One region of the Streptomyces sp. NPDC052682 genome, then DNA from elsewhere that is predicted to be linked to it. Evidence: riboswitches for the same ligand, from Rfam matches in the RefSeq annotation. Region 1 holds a riboswitch; each other region holds the start of a gene.

Region 1 (4,203 bases):
TTCACGGGCGGCGTTCAGCCGCTCCTGCTTGCGGGCCATGGCGTCCTGGAGCCTGTTGAGCCGCTGCCGGGCCGCCTCCGCCTTCTCCTTCGCGCCGTTGTACTTCTCGGTGGCCGCCTCCGCCTCCTGGTACAGCGTGTCCACCCGGGACGCGACCTGCTCCGGGGACAGCTGAGGATCGGCCTGGCCGGTCCCCTCGAATCCGGTGGCGGTCGCCGCGCCCGCCAGGGCGAGCGTCGCGGCCGTGCGGGTCGGACCACCGCCCAGCGTGCGTCTGCTGGGCTTGCGGTGTGCTGCCACCTGCGCTTCACGTCCTTTCCGACGCCCGCCGGTCCGGCGCACGGCCGTCGGGGAGCGGTCGGAGGACCGTCGTGAGCGGCCCGCGCGTCCGGCGACGGCCCGCACAGGGGGAAGCGGGCCGCCGCCGGACCTTCTCGGCGGTGGTGGCCGACTGCCGCCCCTGGCCCGGGCGGCGGTGGGGAGCCGGTCACCTGGGGCAGGACGCTAAAGCTGGCCGTGCCGGGCCGGAGGGCGGTTGCACGGAACTGGCGCCACGGGACCGGAAGGTGACCTTCTGTGACCGTGATCCCGTCCAGACGCTGTCGACTTCACCGAGAGCGATGACCGATGTGCCGGATCTCGCCCGGGCGGCGCCGGGCAGGTGCTATGCGCGCAGAGACGCACGCGCGCGGAGCACCGGGAGCGCCGGGCCGGTGTCGGGCGGGCCAGGGGGCCCTCATAGGCTCCGGGCTCATGGACGTACTCATCCACCTCTTCGTCGGTCTGCACATCATCGGCATCGCGGCGCTCCTCGGCGGCTTCCTCACCCAGATGAAGGCGATGGGCCAGGGCAGCGCCCGCTTCAGCCCCGCGATGCTGCACGGCGCGCTGACGATGCTGGTCACCGGGGCGATCCTGGTCGGCCTCAACCAGGCCGACGACCAGTCCGTCGACAACATCAAGATCGGCGTGAAGCTGGCGCTGCTGATCGTGATCCTGGGGCTCGTCTACGTGAAGCGGGACGAGGAGCGGACCGACAAGCGCCTGTTCGGCCTGGTGGGCCTGCTGACCGTGGCGAACGTCTTCATCGCGGTGCTGTGGACCTGACCCTCTGGCACCGGCGTGGTCAGGCCGGCCGCACCACGCTGTGGATGGCCGACTCGCCGTCGTAGAAGATCGACTCCTCGCGGACGTAGGTGCCGGGCTTCGGGGCGTGGATCATCATGCCGTTGCCGATGTAGATCCCCACGTGGGTGACGTCGTCGTAGAAGAAGACCAGGTCACCGGGCTGCGCCTGGGAGAGCGGGACCGTGGTGCCGGCGTTCACCTGGTCGTAGGTGGTGCGCGGCAGGTCCACGCCCGCGGCCTTCCAGGCAGCCTGGGTGAGGCCGGAGCAGTCGTAGGAGCCGGGGCCGGTGGCGCCCCAGACGTACGGCTTGCCGATCTGCGCGCGGGCGAAGGCGAGCGCCTTCTCGGCCTTGGTGGTGTACGAGGAGCCGGCCGAGGGCGCCGTCGGGCCCGTGGAGGGGGAGGGGCTGGGGGTCTCCTGCGGCTGGGCCGTCTCCTGGGCCTGCTGCTCGGCCTGCTGCCGGGCCAGCTCGGCGGCCTCGCGGGCGGCCTCCTCCTGCTTCTTGCGCTCGATCGCCGCGAGCCGCGCCTTCTCCTCGGCGGTCAGCTTCGACAGCAGCTCCCGCGCGTCGGCGAGCTTCTTCTGGACGGTGGCCTTCGCCGTCCTGAGGTCGCTCTGCGTGTCGGTGAGCGTCTCGAGGCTCTCGGTGGCCTCCTGGCGCTTGCGCATCGTCTCGGACTGCTGCGTGACGTAGTCGTCGACCGCCTCCTTCTGACGGCCGGTGAGCCGGCTCATCAGCTGGGTCTGGTCGAAGTAGTCCTGCGGGGTGTCCGCGAGCAGGAACGTCGCGGTGTCCGGGACGGAAGCGCCGGTGCGGTACTGGGCGGCGGCGAAGGAACCCAGCTCCTCCCGCGCCTCGTTGAGTTTCTGGGTGCGCTCGGCCACGTCGTCGAGGAGCGTGTCGACGCGCTTGCGCTGCTTGGCGGTCTTCTCCTTGGCCGCGTTGTACTTCTCGGTCGCCGACTCGGCCTGGCGGTACAGGTCGTCGACCTTCTTCTCGACCTCCTCCAGGCTCGGCTTGCCGTCCTCGGAGGGGGCGGCGTTGGCGGTCTGGGACAGCAGGGCCACGGACGTGAGGGCCGCCGTGGCGAGGGCGGGGGGCCGTATGCCTGCTACGCGCGTACCGGCAGGACGCGACTTGCGGTGCGACGCCAAGGGTGGCGACTCCTTCCGTGTTCCGCCTACCGGGTTAGCTGTCGGGTTCGGGCGCGTGCTTCGGAAGGTTTGCCCTACGGCCGGTCCCCGAAGGGGAGGCGGGCCGATTCACCCCGGGGTCTCGGTGGGTCCCCGGCTCCGGCTGCGACGGCGGCAGGCCGGACTCGGCGGAGGCCGCGCGGCCCGGCGACGTTCGCCGGTGGGGGTCGTGCGGCCCGACCGCACGGTAGCCAACTCGTGTGGTCCGTGTGAAGGTTGGTGGGTGATATGCCCGATACATTTTCGTGACCTGGGTCGGGTTTCACTGTTCGTGGTCGCGCGGAAGTGGGCTGTGACCGGCGATGTTCTCAGGGCGGCGGCGGGTTGTCGGTGCGGCGCCCTAGACTCGGAGAGCGATGAGCAGCCTCTTTGACGACAGCTTCCTGGCGGACCTCCAGGCCCCGCGGGGTCACGAGGACGGACCCCCGCCGCCGCCCGAGGACGATCACGGACCGGAGCCGGTCCCGGACGATCTGTTCGGCGGGACGTTCGACGTGCCGCCGGACCGGGACACCCACTACCGGGACGGCGCCCCGCGCCCGGTGGTGGACTCCGCGGCGCTCCTCGAGGGGCTGAACGACAACCAGCGCGCCGCCGTCGTGCACTCCGGCTCCCCCCTGCTCATCGTGGCCGGCGCCGGCTCCGGCAAGACCCGCGTGCTCACCCACCGCATCGCCTACCTGCTCGCCGAGCGGGGCGTCCACCCCGGCCAGATCCTCGCGATCACCTTCACCAACAAGGCCGCGGGCGAGATGAAGGAGCGCGTCGAGCAGCTCGTCGGCCCGCGCGCGCACGCCATGTGGGTGATGACCTTCCACAGTGCGTGCGTGCGCATCCTGCGCCGCGAGTCCAAGAAGCTCGGCTTCACGTCGTCGTTCTCGATCTACGACGCCGCCGACTCCAAGCGGCTGATGGCCCTGGTCTGCCGCGACCTGGACCTCGACCCCAAGCGCTACCCGCCGAAGTCCTTCAGCGCCAAGATCAGCAACCTGAAGAACGAGCTGATCGACGAGGAGGACTTCGCCGCCCAGGCCTCCGACGGCTTCGAGAAGACCCTCGCCCAGGCCTACGCCCTGTACCAGTCGCGGCTGCGCGAGGCGAACGCGCTCGACTTCGACGACCTGATCATGACGACGGTCAACCTGCTGCGCGCCTTCCCGGACGTCGCCGAGCACTACCGCCGTCGCTTCCGCCACGTGCTCGTGGACGAGTACCAGGACACCAACCACGCGCAGTACGCCCTGGTCCGCGAGCTGGTCGGCACCTTTGAGCACCCCGTCGACGTGCCCCCCGAGGCCGAGGTCCCGCCCGCCGAGCTGTGCGTGGTCGGCGACGCCGACCAGTCGATCTACGCCTTCCGGGGCGCGACGATCCGCAACATCCTCCAGTTCGAGGAGGACTACCCGGACGCGACGACGATCCTGCTGGAGCAGAACTACCGCTCCACGCAGACGATCCTGTCCGCCGCCAACGCGGTCATCGAGCGCAACGAGTCCCGCCGCCCCAAGAACCTGTGGACCAACGCCGGCGCCGGCGCGCTGATCACCGGGTACGTCGCGGACACCGAGCACGACGAGGCCCAGTTCGTCGCCGACGAGATAGACCGCCTCACGGACGCGGGCGAGGCGAAGGCCGGCGACGTCGCCGTCTTCTACCGCACCAACGCCCAGTCCCGTGTCTTCGAAGAGGTCTTCATCCGCGTCGGCCTGCCCTACAAGGTCGTCGGCGGGGTCCGCTTCTACGAGCGCAAGGAGGTCCGGGACGTCCTGGCCTACCTGCGGGTGCTGGCCAACCCGGAGGACTCGGTGCCGCTGCGCCGTATCCTCAACGTCCCCAAGCGGGGCATCGGCGACCGCGCCGAGGCCATGATCGACGCCCTC
Region 2 (4,203 bases), on a different contig from region 1:
AGGAGGAGGTCCCGGCCCGCGCCCTGATGGCCGCCTACCGCCTGCCGCACGACGGCACGCGCGCGTGCGACGCGGCCGACCTGGCGCTCACCGTGCTCGGCGGCGGCGAGTCCTCCCGCCTGTACAACCGCCTCGTGCGGCGCGACCGTACGGCGGTGGCGGCCGGGTTCGGACTGCTGCGGCTGGCCGGGGCGCCCTCCATGGGCTGGCTCGACGTGAAGACCTCCGGCGATGTCGAGGTGCCCGTGATCGAGGCCGCCATCGACGAGGAGCTCGCCCGGTTCGCCGAGGAGGGCCCCACCGCGGAGGAGATGGAGCGCGCCCAGGCCCAGCTGGAGCGCGAGTGGCTGGACCGGCTCGGCACGGTCGCCGGCCGCGCCGACGAACTGTGCCGCTACGCCGTGCTGTTCGGCGACCCGCAGCTCGCCCTCACCGCCGTCCAGCGCGTGCTGGAGGTGACGCCCGAGGAGGTCAGGGAGATCGCCCAGGCCCGGCTGCGGCCCGACAACCGCGCGGTGCTGGTCTACGAGCCGACCGCCCCCGAGCACGCCGAGGACGTGGAAGGCACCGAGGACCCGGAGTCCGCGGCGACCGTGGAAGCCACCGACGACAACGAGGAGGCGGCGAAGTGACCGAGCTCGCCACGATGGAGTTCCACCCCCGGCCCCAGGCGGGCGAGCCCAAGCCGTGGGCGTTCCCGGCGCCCGAGCGCGGTGCGCTCGGCAACGGCCTGACGGTGCTGCGCTGCCACCGCCCCGGCCAGCAGGTCGTCGCCGTCGAGGTGCTGCTGGACGCGCCCCTGGACGCCGAGCCCGCGGGCTTGGACGGCGTCGCCACGATCATGGCGCGGGCCTTCTCGGAGGGCACCGACAAGCACTCCGCCGAGGAGTTCGCCGCCGAGCTGGAGCGCTGCGGCGCCACCCTCGACACCCACGCCGACCACCCCGGCGTACGCCTCAGCCTGGAAGTGCCCGCCTCCCGCCTGGCCAAGGCGCTCGGCCTGGTCGCCGACGCCCTGCGGGCACCCGCCTTCGCCGACAGCGAGATCGAGCGGCTGGTGCGCAACCGCCTCGACGAGATCCCGCACGAGCTGGCCAACCCCTCCCGGCGGGCCGCCAAGGAGCTGTCCAAAGAGCTGTTCCCGGCGGGCTCGCGCATGTCGCGGCCGCGCCAGGGCACCGAGGAGACCGTCGCGGCCATCGACGCGGCGGCGGTGCGCGCCTTCTACGAGCGGCACGTGCGCCCCGCCACGGCCACCGCCGTGGTCGTCGGCGACCTCACCGGCATCGACCTGGACGCGCTGCTCGCCGACACGCTCGGCTCCTGGACCGGCTCGCCGGGCGAGCCGCGGCCCGTGCCGCCGGTGACCGCCGACGACACCGGCCGGGTCGTGATCGTGGACCGTCCCGGTGCCGTCCAGACGCAGCTGCTGATCGGCCGCATCGGCCCCGACCGCCACGACCGCGTGTGGCCCGCCCAGGTGCTCGGCACGTACTGCCTCGGCGGCACCCTCACCTCCCGCCTGGACCGCGTGCTGCGTGAGGAGAAGGGCTACACCTACGGGGTGCGGTCGTTCGCCCAGGTCCTGCGGTCCACCGCGGAGGGCACCGGTGCCGCGATGCTCGCCATCAGCGGCTCCGTCGACACCCCGAACACCGGCCCGGCGCTCGACGACCTGTTCAAGGTGCTGCGCACGCTTGCCAAGGACGGGCTCACCGACGCCGAGCGGGACGTGGCCGTGCAGAACCTGGTGGGCGTGGCGCCGCTGAAGTACGAGACGGCCGCGGCCGTCGCGAGCACGCTGGCCGACCAGGTCGAGCAGCACCTGCCCGACGACTACCAGGCCGCGCTGTACCGGCAGCTCGCCGCGACCGGCACCGTGGAGGCCACCGCGGCGGTCGTGAACGCCTTCCCGGTGGACCGTCTGGTGACCGTGCTGGTGGGTGACGCGGCGCAGATCAAGGAGCCTGTGGAGGCCCTCGGTATCGGCCAAGTCAGCGTGGTCGCCGCCGAGTAGCGGCACGCGCGCGTGGAGGCCCTGGTGGCGTGCCTGTCACCAGGGCCCCCTTATGCCCGAATTGGGGCGGAGGTTGCCTGTCTGCCCTGTGGGATGCGCTACAAAAGCCGCGTTCCGTTTGGGGATTGAAACGCGTCCCGTTTAGCTTCGTCCGGGCTGTCCGTCAGGCAGTGCGCCGCACCCGCGGCAGCGGACAGTCATCGCCGAGTCCCCGTACGGCGCGAGCCAGGGGAGCCGGGGACCCACCACGTCCCTGGGGTGAATCGGGCGCCCGCGCACACCGCGAGGGGGCCCGTAGGAGACCTTCCTGCTCCGAACCCGTCAGCTAACCCGGTAGGCGAGAGGGAAGGAAAGGACCAGCACACTTCATGGCGTTCACGCGCGCCGCACGCAAGCCCGCAGGCAAGCACCGTCGTCCCACCCGCATGCAGCGCGGCACCGCCCGCGCGGCGGGCGTCGCGGCCCTCGCCACCACCGGCGTCATCGGCACCGTCGCGGCCCCGGCGTTCGCCGCCGAGCCCGCCCCGCAGCAGACCGGCCTCACCCCGGTCGTCACCCTCGGCGGCTCCGTCGCCGACGAGATCGACGCCCAGGCCGCCGCCCAGCAGCAGGCCGCCGAGGAGGCCGCCGCGCGCAAGAAGGCCGAGGAGGACGCCCGCAAGCGGGCCGCCGAGGCGGCCAAGGAGGCCCGCGATGCCAAGGAGCGCGCCGCCCGCGAGGCCGAGCGCAAGCGTCTGAACACCTTCGTGCCGCCCATCTCCGGCTCGTACGTCTCCACCGGCTACCGGGCCAGCAGCGGCCTGTGGTCCTCCGGCAGCCACACCGGCGTCGACTTCCACGCCGCCACCGGCACCCCCGTCCACGCCGTCGGCGCGGGCACCGTCGTCGAGGCCGGCTGGGGCGGCGCGTACGGCAACCAGGTCGTGATCAAGATGCACGACGGCACCTACACCCAGTACGGGCACCTGTCCTCGATCGGCGTCTCGGTGGGCCAGCAGGTCACCCCCGGGCAGCAGATCGGCCTGTCCGGCGCGACCGGCAACGTCACCGGACCGCACCTGCACTTCGAGGCCCGTACGACCCCGGAGTACGGCTCGGACATCGACCCCGTGGCGTACCTGCGCTCGCACGGCGTGCACGTCTGAGGCGCGCAGGTCCGACCCGCACGGTCCGTACCGCAAGGCCCCGGCTCCCGAGCCGGGGCTTTCGCCGTTTCGCACGCCGTGCTGTCCAAAAAATATCCATGGATTCCGGCCCGCCGTCGGAAATTCCGGCTCATTGCAATAGAGTCACGGAACACACGTCCATCGTCGACGTTTCACGGGGATTAAGGCGGAGGTCGGTCATGCGTATTCCGGCGCACTCGGTGTGTACCGCGATCCGGGACGACATCGTCGCCGGTGTCTACGAGCGCGGCAGCCGGCTCACCGAGGAACTCCTCGCGCGTCGCTACGGCGTCTCCCGCGTCCCCGTCCGCGAGGCCCTGCGCACCCTGGAGGCCGAGGGCTTCGTGGTGACCCGGCGGCACGCGGGCGCGTGCGTGGCGGAGCCCACCGAGCAGGAGGCCGCCGACCTGCTGGAGATGCGCCTGCTCCTGGAACCGCTCGGCGCCTGCCGGGCCGCCCAGCGCCGCACCGAGGCCCATCTGAAGGTGCTGCGCGGCCTGGTGCGGCTGGGGCAGGAGCGCGCCCGCCGGGGCAACAGCGACGACCTGCGCTCCCTCGGCGGCTGGTTCCACGAGACGCTCGCCCAGGCCTGCGGCAGCCCCGCCCTGACGTCGCTGCTGACCCAGCTGCGCCACAAGATCACCTGGATGTACGCGGTGGAGGCGCCGGCCGACCCCGTGGAGACCTGGGCCGAGCACGGGGCGATCGTGGACGCCGTGGCGCGCGGCGACGGGGAGCGCGCGCGGGCGCTCACGGCGCTGCACACCGAGCGCGCCGGCGCCGCGCACCGGCTGCGATTCGCCTCCGGCGGCGACCGTGTGAGGAATTCGCAACGTGCCGTACACACGCCGAGCCTGCGGCATTAACGCGGGAGCCGTATACAAAGAAGGGTTATTCGGCGGGGTTCGTTTTTGCTGCCCTTTTACTGCGCTGCCCTTTTGCCGCACGTCCTTTTGTCAAGCTGTCCTTTTGCCGTGTCGGCCTGTTGCCGTGCCGGTGAATTCCGGTTGCCGGACGTGA
Region 3 (4,203 bases), on a different contig from region 1:
GTCCTTGTGGAACTCGGTGGCGGCCACGTCCAGGGCGAGGGCGATCTGCTCGCCGGGGGTGTAGCCGGCCTCCTTGATCGCCTCGAGGATGAGGTCGAGGGCCTCGCGGTTGGAGCCGAGGTTCGGGGCGAAGCCGCCCTCGTCGCCGAGGCCGGTGGACAGGCCCTTGGACTTCAGGACCTTCTTCAGGGTGTGGTAGACCTCGGCGCCCCAGCGCAGGGCCTCGGAGAAGGACTCCGCGCCGATCGGGGCGATCATGAACTCCTGGATGTCCACGTTGGAGTCGGCGTGCGCGCCGCCGTTCAGGATGTTCATCATCGGCACCGGCAGCAGGTGCGCGTTGGGACCGCCCAGGTAGCGGAAGAGCGGCAGGTCGCTGGCCTCGGAGGCGGCGTGGGCGACGGCGAGCGAGACCCCGAGGATGGCGTTGGCGCCGAGCGAGCCCTTGTTGTCGGTGGCGTCCAGGTCGAACATGGCCTGGTCGATCAGGCGCTGCTCGGTGGCGTCGTAGCCGACCAGCTCCGGGCCGATCTGCTCGATGACGGCGAGGACGGCCTTCTCGACGCCCTTGCCCTGGTAGCGGTTGGGGTCACCGTCGCGGAGCTCGATGGCCTCGAAGGCGCCCGTGGAGGCGCCGGACGGGACGGCGGCACGACCCGTGCTGCCGTCGTCGAGGCCGACCTCGACCTCGACCGTGGGATTGCCTCGGGAGTCCAGGATTTCCCGGGCTACGACGACGTCGATGGACGGCACGAGCATCTCCTTCTTGGGATGTGACGCGGGTTGGCAGTGCCGCGGGGGCTCTGCGAGACGAGCCTAACCGGCCGGGGGCGATCGGCCAGCCGGTCACCCACCCCTTGGACAGAACTGAGCGTAAATTGTTTCCGAACGGAACAAAGGAGCGCCGAGCGCCACAGATGTGCCGCCGGACATGACCCCGCCCCGGCGCGTACGGGGGAACACGCACCGGGGCGGGGAGCAGGGCAGGCCGATCAGCTCAGGTGCAGCTGCTGGCCCGGGTAGATGAGGTTGGCGTCCTCGATGATGTCCTTGTTCAGCTGGTAGAGCTTCTCCCAGCCGCCCTTGACGTCGTGCTGCGCGGCGATCGAGCTCAGGGTGTCGCCCTTGACGACCTTGTACTCGCCGTCGCCCTTCTTGACCTTCTTGCCGGTCGGGGTGGTGACCGTCTTCTGGCTCTGGGTCTTCGGGGTCTGGGTCTGGGCCGGGCGCTCGGTGGAGCGGGAGGCCGTCTGCTGCTCGCTCTGGCGGGTCTCGGTGGAGCCGGAGCTCTGCGCCGAGCCGCCGTTGTACGAGGCGCCGGACAGGTTCTTGCCGCAGACCGGCCAGGCACCCTTGCCCTGGCTCGCGAGGACCTTCTCGGCGATCTGGATCTGCTGGGCCTTGGTGGCCTTGTCGGCGGTGGAGGCGTACTGCGTGCCGCCGTACGCGGCCCAGGTGGAGGCGGAGAACTGCAGACCGCCGTAGTAGCCGTTGCCGGTGTTGATGGACCAGTTGCCGCCGGACTCGCACTGGGCGACGGCGTCCCACTCGGACTCGGTGGCGGCGGAGGCGGTGCCGGCGGCCATCAGCGGCGCGGCCACGGCGGCGCCGGTGACACCGGCCAGGGCGACGGCGCGAACGGCCTTGGACGGACGGCGGTGCTTGCCCTTGCTGGAAAACAGCATGGATGGATCCCCTCACCGACGCCTGCGAGGTGAGCTGTCGGGTTCGGGCCGGTTGAGTTGCCCGGCCGGGTCCCTTGCGGGACTCGGCTTCACCCCTAGCCGGATCCAGCCTCATGTGCTGGGCCCGGCGCCTACCTTGGGTCCCCCGCTCCTGCCCGCGGCGCTTGACGCGACGACTGTTCCCGGGCTGCCACTGGCAGGATTCGGCGTTGCGGCAGCCGGGGCTCGCGGTGGCGAGCGGTCACGACCGTAGCCAGGTGATCCGCGGAATTTCAAAGACGATCAGGGCTTCTGAGATCTATCTCTCATCACGCTTACATGGGACATTAACCGCGAACCGCGAGGGAAACTGCCGCCCTTTCAGGGGTTCTTCTGCCCCGGTTCGACCCCTATGGCAAGCGTCTGACCGGGGAGGATGAGGTCGGGGTCGGCGCCGACGGTGCGCTCGTTGGCCGCGTAGAGCGCGTGCCATCCGCCGCCGAGGTCAAGGGAGTCGGCGATGGACGACAGACTGTCGCCGGTACGCACGGTGTACGAGCCGTCCACCGCGTCCCGCGCGGCCGCGTCCCCGCGCGAGGCGTGCCGTCCCCCCTCCCCGGCCGTACTGCCGGGCGCCGGGGTCTCCTCGGCGCTGGGGCCGCGGTGCCGGCCGGTGCCGGCCGGGGCGGCCTCCGCGTCCGTGCCGGCCAGGGCCGAAGGACCGCCCGCGCGGCTCGAGTTGCCCGAGTCGCCGGAGTGCGAGGTGTCCGCGGAGGAGCCGTCGATGTGCGGCGCGTCGCCCTCCGTGCCTGACGGGGCGTCGGAGGAGGTGGAGGGCGCCGGCGCGTCCGGCGACGCAGAGTCCGGCGACGCCGAGGAACGGAACGACTCGGAAGAGTCGGACAAACCCGATGAGTCTCGCGAGTCGGATGATTCCGCGGCCTTCGGCGAGGAGTCGCCGGCCACGCCCGTGTCGATGTCGGCCGAGGCCGAGTCCTTGTCCAGGCCCGCGAGCAGACCGCAGGTGCGCCAGACGCCGACCCCCTCGTCGGCGAGGACTCTCTCGGCGACGGCTATCTGCTGGTTACGGCTGGCCAGGTCCGGGCTGGCCGCGTAGTCGAGGCCGCCGTGCTTCTCCCAGTCCTCCTGGGACAGTTGCAGGCCGCCGTACAGGCCGTTGCCGCTGTTCTGGCTCCAGGCGCCGCCGGTCTCGCAGTCCGCGACCCGGTCCCAGGTCGTCCCGTCGGCCGCGCTCGCGCCGGTGGCTCCGAGGAGCGGGATCGCGATGGCGGAACCGGTCACTCCGGCCGCGACGAGGAGAGCCGGAGCCTGACGGGGGCGACGGTGACGACCGTTCCCGGAGAGCATACGGAGACCTTTCACGAGACAGCACTGACCCGCGTGGCGGCCGTGACGGGGGCCGCCGCGCTGATGGGTGAACGTATCGGCAGACGATCACCCATCACAAGTTCGTTCCGCGCAGATCACGTGAAGATCACAGTGTTGAGCGTGTGTCACCTTTGCGCAGCGTGCGCCCCTTGCCCCACCGGCGTGAACGCCACCGGCAGGGTGCGCAGTCCCCGCATGATGAGCCCGCCGCGCCAGCGCAGTTCGGACGGGTCCGCCGCGAGCCGCAGGTCGGGGAGGCGGGTGAGGAGGGTGGCGAGCGCGGTCTGGCCCTCCAGGCGGGCGAGCGGGGCGCCGAGGCAGTAGTGGATGCCGTGGCCGTACCCGAGGTGCTGGTTGTCGCGCCGGGACAGGTCCAGCACGTCCGGGTCGGCGAAGCGGTCCGGGTCGCGGTCGGCGGCGGCCAGGACCACGAGGACGGGGTCGCCGGGGGCGATGTCCTGCCCGCCGATGGTCAGCGGCTGGGTGGCGAACCGCCAGGTGGCCAGCTCCACGGGCCCGTCGAAGCGCAGGAGTTCCTCCACACCGGTCTCCAGCAGCTCGCGCTCGCCGGCGGCGAGGGACTTCTGCAGCCGGTCCCGCTGCCCGGGGTGGGTGAGCAGGGCGTAGGTGCCGTTCCCGATGAGGTTGACGGTCGTCTCGAAGCCGGCGAACAGCAGGATGAAGGCCATCGCCGCGGCTTCGTTCTCGGTGAGGTGCTCGCCGTGGTCGGAGGCGCGGATGAGGCCCGAGATGAGGTCCTCACCGGGGGCCGGCTCGGGCGGCAGCGCCGCACGCTTGCGGTGGATGAGGTCGGCGAGGTACCCGCGCATCTTCTTCACCGACCGCGCGACCCCGCCCCTCGGGCCGCCCTGGTGACGGATCATCATCCCCGCCCAGTCCCGGAAGTCGTCCTGGTCCTCGCGCGGGACGCCGAGCAGGTCGCAGATGGCGTGGATGGGCAGCGGGAAGGCGAACTCGTGGATCAGGTCGGCCTCTCCCCGGGCGGCGAACCCGTCGATGAGGCGGTCGGTCAGCTCCTGCACCCGGGGCGCGAACTCGGCGACGCGGCGCGGTGTGAACGCCTTGCTGACCAGCCGCCGCAGCCGGGTGTGGTCCGGCGGGTCGATGTTGAGCAGGTGCGTCATCAACT
Region 4 (4,203 bases), on a different contig from region 1:
GAAGTGGGTGTAGTACAGGTCGATGTAGTCGGTGCCGAGGCGGCGCAGGGAGGCGTCGGCGGCGGCCTTGATGTTCGCGGCGGACAGGCCCTGGTACCGGGGGTGCTGGCTGACCTTGGTGGCGATGACGACGTCGGAGCGGTTGCCGCGCGCGGCGAGCCACCTGCCGATGATCGTCTCGGACTCGCCGCCCTGGTTGCCGTCGACCCACGCCGAGTACACGTCGGCCGTGTCGACGAAGTTGCCGCCGGCGGCCGTGTAGGCGTCCAGAACCGCGAAGGAGGTGGCCTCGTCGGCGGTCCAGCCGAAGACGTTGCCCCCGAGAGCGAGCGGGAAGACCTCGAGGTCGGAACTGCCGAGCTTGCGAAGCGAAGGGGTGGTGTTCGACGTCATGTCCGTCGTCAACGACCCGGCCGGACCCGCCCATTCCACGCGTCCGGCCAAGGGTTCGTAAACTCCCGGGCGTTGCCCGATCCCCCGGCGGGGCTCAGACGTTGAGGCCCTTGCCGCGCAGCCACGCCATCGGATCGACGCCGTTCGCGGAACCGTCCGGGTGGACCTCCAGGTGGAGGTGGGCCCCGGTGACGTTGCCGGTGGCGCCGACGCGGCCGATCACATCACCGGTGTTGACCTTCTGGCCGACGCTGACGTTGATGGAGGACTGGTGGCAGAACCACAGCTCCGTACCGTCGTCGAGGGTCAGGATCGTGCGGTAACCGTACGAACCGGCCCAGCCGGCCTCGGTGATGGTGCCGCTGTGCACGGCCTTGATGAGGGTGCCGGTGGGCGCGGCGAAGTCGAGGCCGGTGTGGTAGCCGGAGGACCAGTAGGCGCCGGCCTGGCCGAAGGTGGAGGTGATGGTGTACGAGGAGGTCGGCAGCGTGTACTGCTTGGCCAGCTCGGCCAGGCGCTCGGCCTCGGCCTTCTTGCGGGCTTCTTCCTCCGCCTTCTCCTTGGCCGCGGCGGCCTTGGCCTCGGCCTCCTTCTGCGCCTTCTCGGCGGCCTCCTGAGCGGCCTTCTCGGCGGCGGCCGCGGCCTCGGCGGCGGCCTTGCTCTCGACCTGGGCCTGCTGCCGCTCGGCCTGCGCCATGATCCGGGCGCGCAGCACCTCACCGGCGTCGGCGGCGCCCTGCTCGGTGTCGGCGGAGGTCGTGCCGATGCTGCTGAGCGGGGTGGCGGAGCCCTCGGGGGTGTCGTCGTCCGAGATCAGGGAACCCACGGAGGACAGGTCCGGCATGGAGATCGACACCGGCGGCTTGCCGGTCTGCGCGCTGGCCATGCCGCCCGCGCCGACGGCCGCTATGACACCGACGCCGAGGACGGTGGAGCTGCGGGCGAGCCCGCCGCGCTGCTTGGTGACGCGATGCCGGCCGCGTACGGGACGGATGGACTCCTCGGTGGGGTTCCACTCCTGGAACGGGCCCTCGTCGACGCTGGGGCCGCCGTAGCCGAAGGTGTCGGTCTCGCGCCGGCTCGGCGCGTACGGGGCCGCGGGGGCAGGCCGGTTGGACGCCACGTAGGCGTACTCCTTTCCTTCCGTCTCCGCCTACCGGGTTAGCTGACGGGTTCGGAGCGGGAAGGTCTCCTACGCGCGTATACCGGCCGGCCGTGCCGGCACGGCGGTATCCGCGTGATTCACCCCATGGTGGTGGTTCCCCGGTTCCCTTGCGGGATTCGGCGCGTGCGCACGGAGCCGCCTTCTGTGACGGCTGGGACGACCGCGCTGCGTTATCGAACGTTAATAGAGGTGAGGTGGTGATTCCAAGCGGTTCCGCTTGATCGTTAGCGAATTTCCCGGGGACTTACCTGTCATCACCGGCGATAATCGGGCGAGTTGACCACACCTCGCGTGACTGACGGGGCTTGACGGACCGTCAACTGCCGTGCGGAGCGGGACAGTGCGGTCACACCGCGTGACGCTGCCGCCCCGGCTCGGGAACGACTCAGGGCCGGAACTCGATGAGTTCCGGCCCTGAGCCTTCAGTAGCGGGGACAGGATTTGAACCTGCGACCTCTGGGTTATGAGCCCAGCGAGCTACCGAGCTGCTCCACCCCGCGTCGGTATGACACCAGTGTACGCCATGTTCGGGACAGCCCGCACACACGTCACCGCCCGCCGCCGATCAGGTGCCGGTTGGGGGCTTTGGCCCGCTCCTCGTGCTCCGCCAGGACGACGACGTCCGCACCGGCCGCCGCCAGCAGTCCGCTGCCGTCCGCGCCCGCCACGAAGGTGTCCGGCTCCCGCCACGCCGTGACCACCCGCCGTACGCCCGCCGCCAGGATCAGCCGGGCACAGGGCAGCGGCCGGGAGGACCGGCGGGCGCAGGGTTCCAGGCTGCTGTAGACGGTGGCGGTCGCCAGGCGCGGGTCGTCCGGGCCGGTCTTCGCCAGCGCGGCCTCCTCCGCGTGCACGACGGGGTCGCCGCCCTCGCGGGAGTACCCCCGGGCCAGTTCCGTACCGTCGGCCGCCACCACCACCGCCCCCACGCTGAACGCGGTGTCCGAGGGCGGGCAGCGCTCGGCCAGTTCGCAGGCCAGGGCGAGCCAGTGGTGGTCCGCGGCCGAGGGCAGCGGGCCGGTGCCCGGGGCGGTCGGCCGGTAGCGCATGAGGACGACGTCGCCGATCGCGCGGGTCTCCAGCAGCCGCAGCCGGCCGCCCTGGTAGGAGCCCGGGCCGAAGAGGCGGGGCGCGGCCGGATCGCCCACGAAGAGCGGGGCGAGGACGAGCTGGAGTTCGTCGGCGAGGCCCTGGGTGAGGAGCTGGGTGTGGATCTGCCCGCCGCCCTCGACCATGAGCCGCCGTACGCCGCGCACGTCGTGCAGGTGGGTGAGCAGGCGCCGCCAGTCGAGGCCGCTGCCGAGCGGCACGACGTCGGCGGTGATGCCGAGGGCGCGGGCCCGTTCGGCGCCCCGGTCGGTCGTGTAGAGGACCTTCTCGCCCCCGGTGTGCCAGAACTGTGCCGCCGGGTCCAGGTCCCCGGAGCCGCTGACCGTGACCTTCAGGGGGTACTCGGGCCTGCCCTCGGCCAGGCGGGCGGCGCGCCGCCCGGGCGCGTTGACCAGCAGCCGGGGGTTGTCGGCGCGGATGGTGCCGGCGCCGACCAGGATCGCGTCGACGGACGCCCGCACCTCGTCGACCCGGTCGAAGTCGGCGGGGCTGGACAGCAGCAGGCGCTCAGGGCCGGTGTCGTCCAGGTAGCCGTCGAGGGAGACGGCGGCGGACAGCAGGACGTACGGGTGGGGCATCGGCGCGCTCCTCGCAGCCGGACCCGGGAGCCGTGCGGCGGGTCCTGGTGGGTCTTGGTTCAAGTTTGAAGCAAACCTACACTGGCGGCATGACGACCCGCTGGCTCTCCCCTGCCGAGCAGCGCGCCTGGCGCGCGTACCTCGCCGCCACCCTGCTCGTGGAGGACGCGATCGACCGGCAGCTCCAGCAGGACGCCGGCATGCCGCACCTGTACTACTCCATCCTGGCCACCCTCTCGGAAACCCCGGAGCGGCGGCTGCGCATGACCGACCTCGCCGAGCGGCTGAAGATCACGCGGACCCGGCTGACGTACGCCGTGACGCGCCTGGAGAAGGACGGCCTGGTACGGCGGGAGGCGTGCCGGTGGGACAAGCGGGGCAGCATCGCCGTGCTGACCGACGCGGGCCTGGCGGTGCTGGAGCGCGCGGCTCCCGGGCACGTCGAGACCGTACGGGCCTCCCTCTTCGACCACCTCAGCGAGGAGCAGGTCGGGCAGCTGGAGGAGATCTGCGGCGAGGTGGCACGGGCGCTGCAGGAGGACGCGACGCGGCCGGCGTCCGACGACGTGCCGTGGCGCCGCCGCTCGTCGCCGCCCTGCTCATGACGCTGTGAGATGCCCCTCATCATGCGGCTGAATAGCCAGTTGCTTCAAATTTAAAGCATGCAGTAGAGTCCCGGGCCATGTCCTGCTTCAAATCTGAAGCACTGGAACGGAACCCGGAGGCCCGCATGCCCGAGATCCCCGCCGCCACCCCGCGCGCCCGTGTCCGGGTCCCGCTGCGCTTCCACGACGGCTACCGCGTCGACGCGGACCTGGTCACCTTCCACGGGCTGGTGGACGGCCGGGAGCACCTGGCCGTCGTCCTGGGCGACCCCGGCCCGGTGCCGCTGGTACGGCTGCACTCCGAGTGCCTGACCGGGGACGTGTTCGGCTCGGCGCGCTGCGACTGCGGCCC

What was found. Region 1 has a riboswitch for cyclic di-AMP ahead of AB0K80_RS21435 (NlpC/P60 family protein). Riboswitches for the same ligand answer to the same signal wherever they lie in the genome.
Region 2: it holds a riboswitch for cyclic di-AMP, as region 1 does, so the genes downstream of both, AB0K80_RS23630 (M23 family metallopeptidase) here and AB0K80_RS21435 (NlpC/P60 family protein) in region 1, are expected to answer to the same signal.
Region 3: it holds a riboswitch for cyclic di-AMP, as region 1 does, so the genes downstream of both, AB0K80_RS18195 (transglycosylase family protein) here and AB0K80_RS21435 (NlpC/P60 family protein) in region 1, are expected to answer to the same signal.
Region 4: it holds a riboswitch for cyclic di-AMP, as region 1 does, so the genes downstream of both, AB0K80_RS14110 (M23 family metallopeptidase) here and AB0K80_RS21435 (NlpC/P60 family protein) in region 1, are expected to answer to the same signal.

What each region holds. Positions count from the first base shown of each region.
Region 1 covers NZ_JBFATS010000013.1:50,333-54,535, reverse strand. The annotation lists gene AB0K80_RS21445 (NlpC/P60 family protein) at 1-300, opposite strand, end outside; gene AB0K80_RS21440 (hypothetical protein) at 754-1,107, shown strand; gene AB0K80_RS21435 (NlpC/P60 family protein) at 1,127-2,284, opposite strand; cyclic di-AMP (ydaO/yuaA leader) riboswitch at 2,293-2,444, opposite strand; gene pcrA (DNA helicase PcrA) at 2,680-4,203, shown strand, end outside.
Region 2 covers NZ_JBFATS010000015.1:84,785-88,987, reverse strand. The annotation lists gene AB0K80_RS23640 (pitrilysin family protein) at 1-632, shown strand, start outside; gene AB0K80_RS23635 (pitrilysin family protein) at 629-2,017, shown strand; cyclic di-AMP (ydaO/yuaA leader) riboswitch at 2,209-2,372, shown strand; gene AB0K80_RS23630 (M23 family metallopeptidase) at 2,386-3,162, shown strand; gene AB0K80_RS23625 (GntR family transcriptional regulator) at 3,363-4,049, shown strand.
Region 3 covers NZ_JBFATS010000010.1:222,311-226,513, reverse strand. The annotation lists gene eno (phosphopyruvate hydratase) at 1-753, opposite strand, end outside; gene AB0K80_RS18195 (transglycosylase family protein) at 993-1,685, opposite strand; cyclic di-AMP (ydaO/yuaA leader) riboswitch at 1,690-1,858, opposite strand; gene AB0K80_RS18190 (transglycosylase family protein) at 2,046-3,032, opposite strand; gene AB0K80_RS18185 (cytochrome P450) at 3,179-4,203, opposite strand, start outside.
Region 4 covers NZ_JBFATS010000008.1:26,130-30,332, forward strand. The annotation lists gene AB0K80_RS14105 (aldo/keto reductase) at 1-393, opposite strand, end outside; gene AB0K80_RS14110 (M23 family metallopeptidase) at 488-1,516, opposite strand; cyclic di-AMP (ydaO/yuaA leader) riboswitch at 1,529-1,690, opposite strand; tRNA gene AB0K80_RS14115 (tRNA-Met) at 1,985-2,058, opposite strand; gene AB0K80_RS14120 (dihydrofolate reductase family protein) at 2,107-3,246, opposite strand; gene AB0K80_RS14125 (MarR family transcriptional regulator) at 3,336-3,851, shown strand; gene ribA (GTP cyclohydrolase II) at 3,977-4,203, shown strand, end outside.